One region of the Geodermatophilus sp. SYSU D00696 genome, then DNA from elsewhere that is predicted to be linked to it. Evidence: riboswitches for the same ligand, from Rfam matches in the RefSeq annotation. Region 1 holds a riboswitch; the other holds the start of a gene.

Evidence for each region. A riboswitch is a leader RNA that binds a small molecule or an ion and turns the genes downstream of it on or off. The one in region 1 is predicted to bind cyclic di-AMP.
Region 2: another riboswitch for cyclic di-AMP. It lies ahead of ACI79O_RS22955 (C40 family peptidase); the one in region 1 lies ahead of ACI79O_RS18840 (transglycosylase family protein).

What each region holds. Positions count from the first base shown of each region.
Region 1 covers NZ_JBJGYY010000034.1:21,762-26,159, reverse strand. Annotated here, with positions in the region: gene treZ (malto-oligosyltrehalose trehalohydrolase) at 1-1,226, opposite strand, end outside; gene ACI79O_RS18840 (transglycosylase family protein) at 1,407-2,096, opposite strand; cyclic di-AMP (ydaO/yuaA leader) riboswitch at 2,100-2,227, opposite strand; gene treY (malto-oligosyltrehalose synthase) at 2,471-4,398, opposite strand, start outside.
Region 2 covers NZ_JBJGYY010000058.1:6,400-10,797, forward strand. Annotated here, with positions in the region: gene ACI79O_RS22940 (transglycosylase domain-containing protein) at 1-503, shown strand, start outside; partial or broken gene ACI79O_RS22945 (YhjD/YihY/BrkB family envelope integrity protein) at 542-1,360, opposite strand; gene ACI79O_RS22950 (hypothetical protein) at 1,416-1,637, opposite strand; cyclic di-AMP (ydaO/yuaA leader) riboswitch at 1,827-1,962, shown strand; gene ACI79O_RS22955 (C40 family peptidase) at 1,970-3,097, shown strand; gene ACI79O_RS22960 (DUF3817 domain-containing protein) at 3,234-3,551, shown strand; gene ACI79O_RS22965 (serine hydrolase domain-containing protein) at 3,567-4,398, shown strand, end outside.

The DNA of each region.
Region 1 (4,398 bases):
AGCGTCGCGCCGACGGCGAGCAGGCCGGGGGACAGCGACGCCGAGATCCGGTCACCGATGGCGCGGTTGCCGACCTGGTCGTGGTCCTGCAGGTAGCCGAGGAACGCCCAGCCCGGCAGCCGCGCGGTGTCGACCGGCCGGCCGTGGGACCGGCGGCGGAAGCTCGACCAGGTGCCGTCGTGGAAGTACGCGCCGGTCAGCGTCTTGGCCAGTCCCGCCAGCCCGGCCGCGGCGAAGTCGCCGTAGTAGCCCTGCCCCTCGCCGGTGAGCACCGCGTGCAGCGCGTGGTGGAAGTCGTCGCTCCACTGCGCGTGGATGCCCGTGCCGTTGGCGGCGCGCGGGGTCACCAGCCGGGGGTCGTTGAGGTCGCTCTCGGCGATCAGTGTCAGCGGCCGGCCCAGCGCCGCCGAGAGCCGGTCGACCTCCTGTGCCATCTCCTCGAGCACGTGGGTGGCCCGCTCGTCGACCAGCGCGTGGACGGCGTCGAGCCGCAGCCCGTCGACGTGCATGTCCCGCAGCCACATCAGCGCGTTGTCGAGGATGTAGCGGCGCACCTCGTCGGAGTCGGGCCCGGACAGGTTGATCGACGAGCCCCACGGGTTGGGCCCGCCCTCGCTGAACACCGGCATGAACAGCGGCAGGTAGTTCCCCGACGGGCCGAGGTGGTTGTAGACGACGTCCTGGATCACGCCCAGGCCGCGCTGGTGGCAGGCGTCGACGAACCGCTGGTAGGCCGCCGGCCCGCCGTAGCTCTCCTGCACCGTGTACCAGAGGACGCCGTCGTAGCCCCAGTTGTGCGTGCCGTCGAAGCCGTTGACCGGCAGCAGCTCGACGAAGTCGACGCCGAGGTCGACGAGGTGGTCCAGGCGCTCGACCGCCGCGTCCAGGGTGCCCTCGGGCGTAAAGGTGCCCACGTGCATCTCATAGACGACGCCGCCGGCCAGCGGGCGCCCGGTCCAGGCGCCGTCGCCCCAGGAGTGGGCCGCGGGGTCGAAGCGGCGGGACGGGCCGTGGACGCCGTCGGGCTGGCGGCGCGAGCGCGGGTCCGGCCGCACGGTGTCGTCGTCGCCGAGCAGGAAGCCGTAGTCGGCCTCGGGCGCGGCCGGCACCTCGGCGCGCCACCAGCCGCCGTCGTCGCGGCGCATGTCGTGCACGGCGCCGTCGACCTGCAGGCGCACCCGCTCCGGCACGGGCGCCCAGACGGCGAACTCGGCGGCAGCGGACATGCGAGGACCTCCCGGCGGTGGTGCGGCTGACCGGACCCTCTTGCCCGCTGGGGGAGCGGTCAACCGCCGCGGGCGGCGGCCCGCGGGGGAGCGGGTCCCCCGGCGGCCGCGCGGCTCACGGCCGGCCGAGACCCCCGGGCTCCCGGCAGCCGGGGGAGGACCCCCCGGCTGCCGGAGGACTCACGGGAGCTGCAGCTCCTGACCGACGTAGATCCGGTTCGGGTCGCTGCACTCGTCGCGGTTGGCGGCCCACACCGCCCGCCAGCCACCGTCGACGCCCTGCGCCCCCGCGATCTTGCCGAGGGTGTCGCCGCTCTTCACGACGTAGGAGCCGCCCTCACCGTCGCCGCGGTCCCAGCGGGAGCCGCGGTCCCAGCTGCGGTCGGCGTCCTCGGCCGGTGCCGGCGCCGGCTCCTCGGCGGCCGGAGCGGGAGCGGGGGCAGGAGCGGCGGCCGGCTCCGGAGCCGGCGCGGGGGCCGGCGCGGGGGCCGGGGCAGCCGCGGCCTCGGGCGAGCCGGCCTCCGGCGCCGACGGGTCGAGGTTCTTGCCGCAGGTCGGCCAGGCGCCCGGGCCCTGGACGTCGAGCGTGGCCTCGGCGACGGCGATCTGCTGCGCCTTGGTCGCCAGGTCGGCGCGCGGGGCGTAGTCGAGGCCGCCGAAGGCCTCCCAGGTGCTCTGGCTGAACTGCAGGCCGCCGTAGTAGCCGTTGCCGGTGTTGATGCTCCAATTGCCGCTGGACTCGCACTGGGCGACGGCGTCCCAGTCGTTGGGGGCGGCGGCCGAGGCCGGGCCGGCCGCGACGCCGATCGCGGCCGCGGCCACGCCGGTCGTCACGAGGGCACGGCGGAGGAAGGACGTGGACGTGCGCATGCGGGATCTCCGATCCGCCGCCTGCGAGGTGAGCTGTCGGGTTCGGAGCGATCGGTGCCCCGGCCGCACGTGTGCGGCTTCACCCCCAGGCGCTGCGTCCGGTCCCCCCGTGACCGCGGCGCACACGCCGAGATGGGTCCCCCACCCCCGTCCTGGCTGTGCAGGAGGAACGGAGCCCGGCGGACGGGGTTCGGCGGACCGGCTCCGGCACGCCGCCGTCGGTCGGCCGCGTGCGGGAGCCAAGGTAACGGTCGCATCACGGGGCGGCACACCGGCCCCACCCGTCACGGCGTGCCGCCCGGCGTCCCGGGTCCGGCCCGGGCGCGGCACCGCAGGTCACGGCGGCGCCGGGCGGCGCCGCCGTGACCTCCGTCTCATCCTCGGACGAGCAGCGCCACGGGCAGCCGGGCGAGCAGGCCCGCCACGGGCGCCCCGCCGGCGTCGGCCACGACCCGGGTGTCGGTCAGCACGTCGCGCCAGGCGCCCGTGGGCAGCGCCAGCGCGGTGTCGCCCCAGCCGGTGGCGGCCAGCGCCACGGGCAGCCGGGTCGCCACCGTGACCGCTCCGCCCCGGTCGAAGGCGACGACGGAGCAGGCGGCGCTGCCGGTGGCCTCGACCGGCGTGTAGCCGGAGAACAGCTCCGGGGAGTCCCGGCGCAGCCGCAGCGTCCGGGAGGTGACCAGCAGTTTGGCCGCGCCGGTGTCGTCGACCCCGGGCACCTCACCGCCGTCGAGGCGGGCCAGCAGCCGCCGGCGCTCGTCGTAGTCGACCGGGCGGCGGTTGTCGGGGTCGACCAGCGAGCGGTCCTCCAGTTCGGTGCCCTGGTAGACGTCGGGGACGCCGGGCATGGTCAGCTGCACGAGCTTCTGCGCCAGCGCGTTGGACCGCCCGGCCGGGCCGATGCGGGCGACGAACGCCTCGATCTCGGCGTTGGTCGCCGGGGCGTCGTACGCGGCGTCGACCATCCCGTGCAGCTGCGCCTCGAAGGCCTCGTCGACGTCGGTCCACGTCGTCGAGGTGCCCGCCTCCCGGGCGGCCTTCTCGGCGTAGGCGTGCGCCCGCTCGCGCGACAGCGGCCAGGCGCCGACCAGGTTCTGCCACACCAGGTGCGCCAGCGGCCGGTCGGGCAGCGGGTGGCGCGCGAGCCAGCCGCGTACCAGGTCCGCCCACTCGGTGGGCACCTCGGCGAGCACGGCCAGCCGAGCCCGGGTGTCCTCGCTGCGCTTGGTGTCGTGCGTGGTCAGCGTGGTCATCGACTCGGGCTTGCGCGCCAGCCGCCGGGCCTGCGCCTCGTGGAACTCCGCGACCGTGCTGCCGAACCGGGCCGGGTCGCCGCCCACCTCGTTGAGCACCACGAACCGGGCCCAGCGGTAGTAGGCGCTGTCCTCGACGCCCTTGGCCATCACCGGGCCGCTGGTCTGCTCGAACCGGGTGGCCGCCTCGGTGCCGGCCCGCGCCAGCACCGGGTGCAGCGCGTCGACCGCGGCGACCAGGTCGGGACGGCGGTCGCGGACGGCGGCCACCGTGGCGTCGAGGTGCTCGCGGCCGTCGGGCAGGTAGGTGCGGTAGACGTCGAAGCTGGCCAGCAGCTCGGCCAGCGCCTCCTCCTCCGTCTCGACGTCGATCCCGGGCAGCTCGCCGATCACCCGCACCAGGCGGGCGACCTCCGAGCCGAGGCTGCCGTCGGTGACCTCGCGCTTGCAGTCGTGCACCAGCCGCGCGTAGTCGACCTCGCGGCCCGACAGCTCCGTGTCCAGCGCGGTGAGCGCCGCCTCGCCGGCCGGGTCGACCAGCACGTCGTCGACCTCGGCGAGGGCGTCGTAGCCGGTGGTGCCGGCGGTGCGCCAGCTCTCCGGGAGGTCCTCGCCGGGCTCGAGGATCTTCTCGACCACCGTCCAGCGCCCGCCCGAGGCCTCGGCCAGCCGGTCGAGGTAGCCCCTCGGGTCGGCCAGGCCGTCGGGGTGGTCGATCCGCAGCCCGTCGACCGCGCCGTCGGCCACCAGTTCCAGCACCAGCTCGTGGGTGGCGCGGAAGACCTCGGGGTCCTCCACGCGCAGCCCGGCGAGGGTGTTGATGGCGAAGAAGCGCCGGTAGTTGAGGTCGGAGTCCGCCCGCCGCCAGTCGACCAGCTCGTAGTGCTGCCGGTCGTGCACCTCCTGCGGGGTCCCCTCCCCGGTGCCCGGGGCGAGGGGGAAGCGGTTGTCGTAGTAGCGCAGCTCCCCGTCGACGACCTCCAGCTCCGCCACGTCGTCGGCCGAGCCGAGCACCGGGATGCGCACCCGGCCGCCGAAGTCCCAGTCGA
Region 2 (4,398 bases), on a different contig from region 1:
ACACCCGGCCGGTGCCCGGCTGCTCGGGCGCGCGCAGCTGCGAGCGGGTCCTCGCCGAGGCCGGCTTCACGCCGCAGACGCTGCGGGTCGACAGCGACGAGCCGGCCGGCGCCTTCCTCGGGACCAGCCCGCCCCGGGGTGCCCGGGCGGTGCCCGGCCAGGTCGTGTCGATCCTGGTGAGCAACGGCAGCGACTACGTCGAGCCGGCTCCCGAGCCGGTCGCCCCCGACCCCGCGCCCGCCCCCGATCCCGAGCCGCCCGCCCCGGCGCCGGAGCCCGCTCCGGAACCCCCGCCCGGGCCCCCGCCGCCGGAACCGGCTCCGGAACCGGCTCCGGAACCCCCGCCCGGACCCCCGCTGCCCGGCACCGTGCCGGAGGATCCGGCCGGGGCGCTGCCGGCCCCGGGGGAGGGCGCGCCCCCGGCGCCCGCGGCGCCGCCACCCCCGGCGCCCGCGGAGCCGGCACCCGCGCCGGCCGAGGGGGCGCCCTGGAGCCCGGGGTAGTGGGCGCCGGCCCGACGCCGGGCGAGCCGCTCGTCGAGCGACTGGGTGAGCAGCCACCCGGCCAGCAGCACCAGGTGCAGCAGGAACAGCCACAGCCCGACGGCGACCACCGCCCCGACGACGACCAGGCCGCCGAACGGGGCGCCGAGGTCCAGCGGCAGGGACAGGAACAGGACGAAGCCCTGCAGGAACCCCGACAGGCAGGCCGCGGTGAACAGCGCCCCGCTGGTGAGCGCCGTCCAGCGGAAGCGCCCGCCGGACACCACGCCGTAGCCCCACAGCAGCGGCACCGTGAGGACGAACAGCACCGAGTAGTAGCCGACGGCGAGGCGGCCGACCACCGCCCCGACGCCGTCCTCGCGGGCCAGGTCGGCCATCACCCGGGCCGCGAGCAGCAGCGGGTACAGCAGCAGCGGTGAGACGACCACCAGCGGCAGGCTCAGCAGGCGGCCGCGCCAGCCGGTCAGGCTCTCCCGGCGGGGGCTGAACCGCAGCAGCGCCCGGCGCAGCCCCTCGCCGTAGAACGTCAGCGGCACCAGCGCCAGCACGAAGCCCAGGAGGTCCAGGCGGGTGCCGGCGTCGACCAGGCGCTCGACCGCCTCCGGGGCGCCCAGCGGGGTGGGCAGCAGCTCGGTCAGCCGGGCGGCGAGCGCGCGCACCTCGTCGGCCGAGGTCGCCAGCGCGGTCAGCCGCACCGCGACCAGCAGCAGCGGCACCACCGCGATGCCGGCGTAGAAGGTCAGTCCCGCCGCGATCAGGGCGAGGTCGCGCCCGCGGAGCAGCTGCTGGGCGCCGGCCAGCAGGCCCCTCGTCTCGGTTCGTAGGCGGGCTGCGGTCCACCTGCGTTCCGGAGTCACCCGCCCATGCCACCAGCCCCCGCGACCGGGCGCCCGTCGGGGGGCCGGTGGACGGTCAGTCCTCGGAGGTGTCGTCGGTGGTGGGCGCGTCGTTGCCGGGGTTGGGGCCGGTCTCCTGGCACGCGGCGTCGTTCTCGTTGCTGGCGTTCTCGCCGCTCGCGTCGCAGTTGGTGGGCCCGCGGGAGAAGTCGGTGTTGTCGCCGCAGGCGGTCAGGGAGCCGAACAGCGCGAGCACGACCAGCGGCCGGGTCAGGCGCATCCGGGTGGAGGTGGACATGCCTGACTCCTACACGCCCCGGAGCCCGGCCAAACCGCCAGGGGCAGGCAGTCCGGTGACCGGGCGACCACGGAATGTCACCGATGTGATTACATCGGGGTGATTGTCACGCGTCCGTCACGACCCTTACTCTGTGTGCGTCCAACGGGGCGCTCCGTCACTGACCTGGGTGACACCCCGAGGACGCCGTCGAGCCGGTCGCCCCGCGGGGCGCCGGGCCGGGGACCCACCGCAGTCCTGGGGTGCAGCGCGTGTCCGCACGCGCCGGGCGAGTCCACGCCCGAACCCGTCAGCTAACCCGGTAGGCGGCCTGGGAAGAGGAGAACCGCCACGTGGCGTCCCTGCGCACGTCTGTCCTCGGCACGCCCGTGACCGGCCGCCCGGCCCGCCGCCGGCAGGGTCGCCGCGCCGCCCTCGTCCTCGCCGGGGCCGTGGGGCTCGGCGTGGGGGTCGGGGTGGTCCCCTCGTCCGCCCTGGCCGAGGAGCCCACGACGGCGGCCGAGGCCGCACAGCTCGTGGCCGCCCGCGGGCACGAGCTCGAGGTCGTCACCGAGCAGTTCAACGAGGCCCGCGAGGTGCTCGCCGCGCAGCAGGCCGCGGCCGAGACCGCCGCCGCCTCCCTCGCCCAGGCCCAGGCCGCCGTCGGCACCGCCCGCGAGCAGGTCGTCGGCATCGCCCGCTCCGCCTACACCGGCAACGGCATGGGTTCGCTGCAGGCGCTCCTGACCAGCGAGGACGCCGACGAGTTCGTCAACCGCGTCAGCCTCCTGCACGGCGTCGCCGGCTACCAGGGCGAGCTGCTCGGCCAGGCGGTCGCGGCGACCGACACCGCCACCGCCGCCCAGGCCGCCGCCACCGATGCCGCCGTCGAGGCGCAGCGCCAGTACGACGCCGTCGCTGCCCAGCAGGCCGACCTCGAGGACCAGATCGCCGCCTACCAGGCCGACTTCGCCCGGCTGACCGCCGAGGAGCAGCGCGCCGCGCTCGAGGCCGCCGCGGCCGCTCACGCCGCCGAGGACGAGCGGGCCAGCCGCGACGACGAGCGCGAGGAGCCCGCCGCGGCGCAGCCCGCCGAGGAGGCGCCGGCAGCGGCGGCCGCGCCGGCCAGCGGCGTCGCCGGCACCGTCGTGGCCACCGCCATGGCGCAGCGGGGCGACCCCTACGTGTGGGCCGCCGCCGGCCCGGACTCCTTCGACTGCTCGGGCCTGACCCAGTACGCCTTCAAGGCCGCCGGGATCAGCCTCCCGCACTCGAGCCGGATGCAGTCGCAGATGGGCACCGCGGTCTCCCGGGCCGACCTGCAGCCCGGTGACCTGGTGTTCTTCTACAGCCCGGTCAGCCACGTGGGCATCTACATCGGCAACGGCCAGATGGTGCACGCGCCCACCTCGGGCGACGTCGTCAAGGTGGCCGGCGTCGACTCGATGGGCGGCTACGCCGGCGCCCGCCGCATCGGCTGAGGAAGGGCCACCCTCCTCCCCGGGAGGGTGGCCGTTCCGGCACGTTGCCGGGGTCACACCCGGTCCGGGACCTCCGGCGGAGCCTGCCGCGTTGCTCCCTGCGGAGCCGCCGCCGATCCGTGAGGACCGCATCCCCGTGAACCCCCGCACCGTCGCCACCGCCTTCCGCGTCGTCGCCGTCGCCGAGGCGCTGTCCTGGGTGGGCCTGCTGGCCGGGATGTACGTGAAGTACGTGCCGGAGACCTCCGAGGTCGGCGTGCAGGTGTTCGGCCCGGTCCACGGCGCGGTGTTCGTCGCCTACGTCGTCGTGGCGCTGGTCGCGGCCCGGGTGCTCCGCTGGTCCCCGGGGACGACGCTGCTGGCGCTCGCCGCCTCGATCCCGCCGCTGGTCACCGTCGTCTTCGAGCGCTGGGCCGGCCGCACGGGGAGGCTGGCGGTCCCCGCGCGGGCCTGACCTACGGTTCCGGGCATGCCGACCGTGCTGCCCGCCACCGCCCGCACCCTGCTGGCCCGCACCGCCCGGGTGCAGCGCGACGGCCGCGCGCCGAGCCTGGTGGCCGGCGTCGTACGGGACGGCGGCCTGGCGTGGTCGGCCGGCCGCGGCGACGTCGCCGAGCCGCACACCGACGTCCAGTACCGGCTCGGCTCGATCAGCAAGACGGTCACCGCGGTCGCCGTCCTGCGGCTGCGCGACGAGGGCCGGCTCGGCCTCGACGACCCGCTCGACCGGCACCTGCCCGGCACCCCGCTGGGCGACCGCTCGATCGGGCAGCTGCTGTCGCACCTGGCCGGCGCGTCCGCCGAGAGCCCCGGCGGCTGGTGGGAGCGGGTGCCCGGCGGGTCCCTGGCCGACCTGGCGCTCGGCGGGGACGACGTCGTCCTGGGCGAGGCCCGGCGCTTCCACTACTCCAACCTCGGCTTCGGCCTGCTCGGCGAGCTCGTGGCCCGGCTGCGCGGGCGGGCATGGGACGACGTCGTCACCGCCGAGGTGCTCGGGCCGCTGGGCATGACCCGGACGACGCCACGCCCGTCCGGCCGCGCCGCGCAGGGCTGGGCCGTGCACCCGTGGGCCGACGTCGCGCTGCCCGAGCCCGAGCACCACGCCGGCGTGATGGCCGCCGCGGGTCAGCTGTGGGCGACCCTCGCCGACCTCGCCCGGTTCGCCGCGTTCCTGCTCGGCGACACCGGCGACGTGCTGTCCCCGGCCACCCTGGAGGAGATGGCGGTGCCGGCCGGCGTCGACCCGTCGTCCCCGGCCTGGTCGGCGTACGGGCTCGGGCTGCAGGTGCTGCGGGTCGACG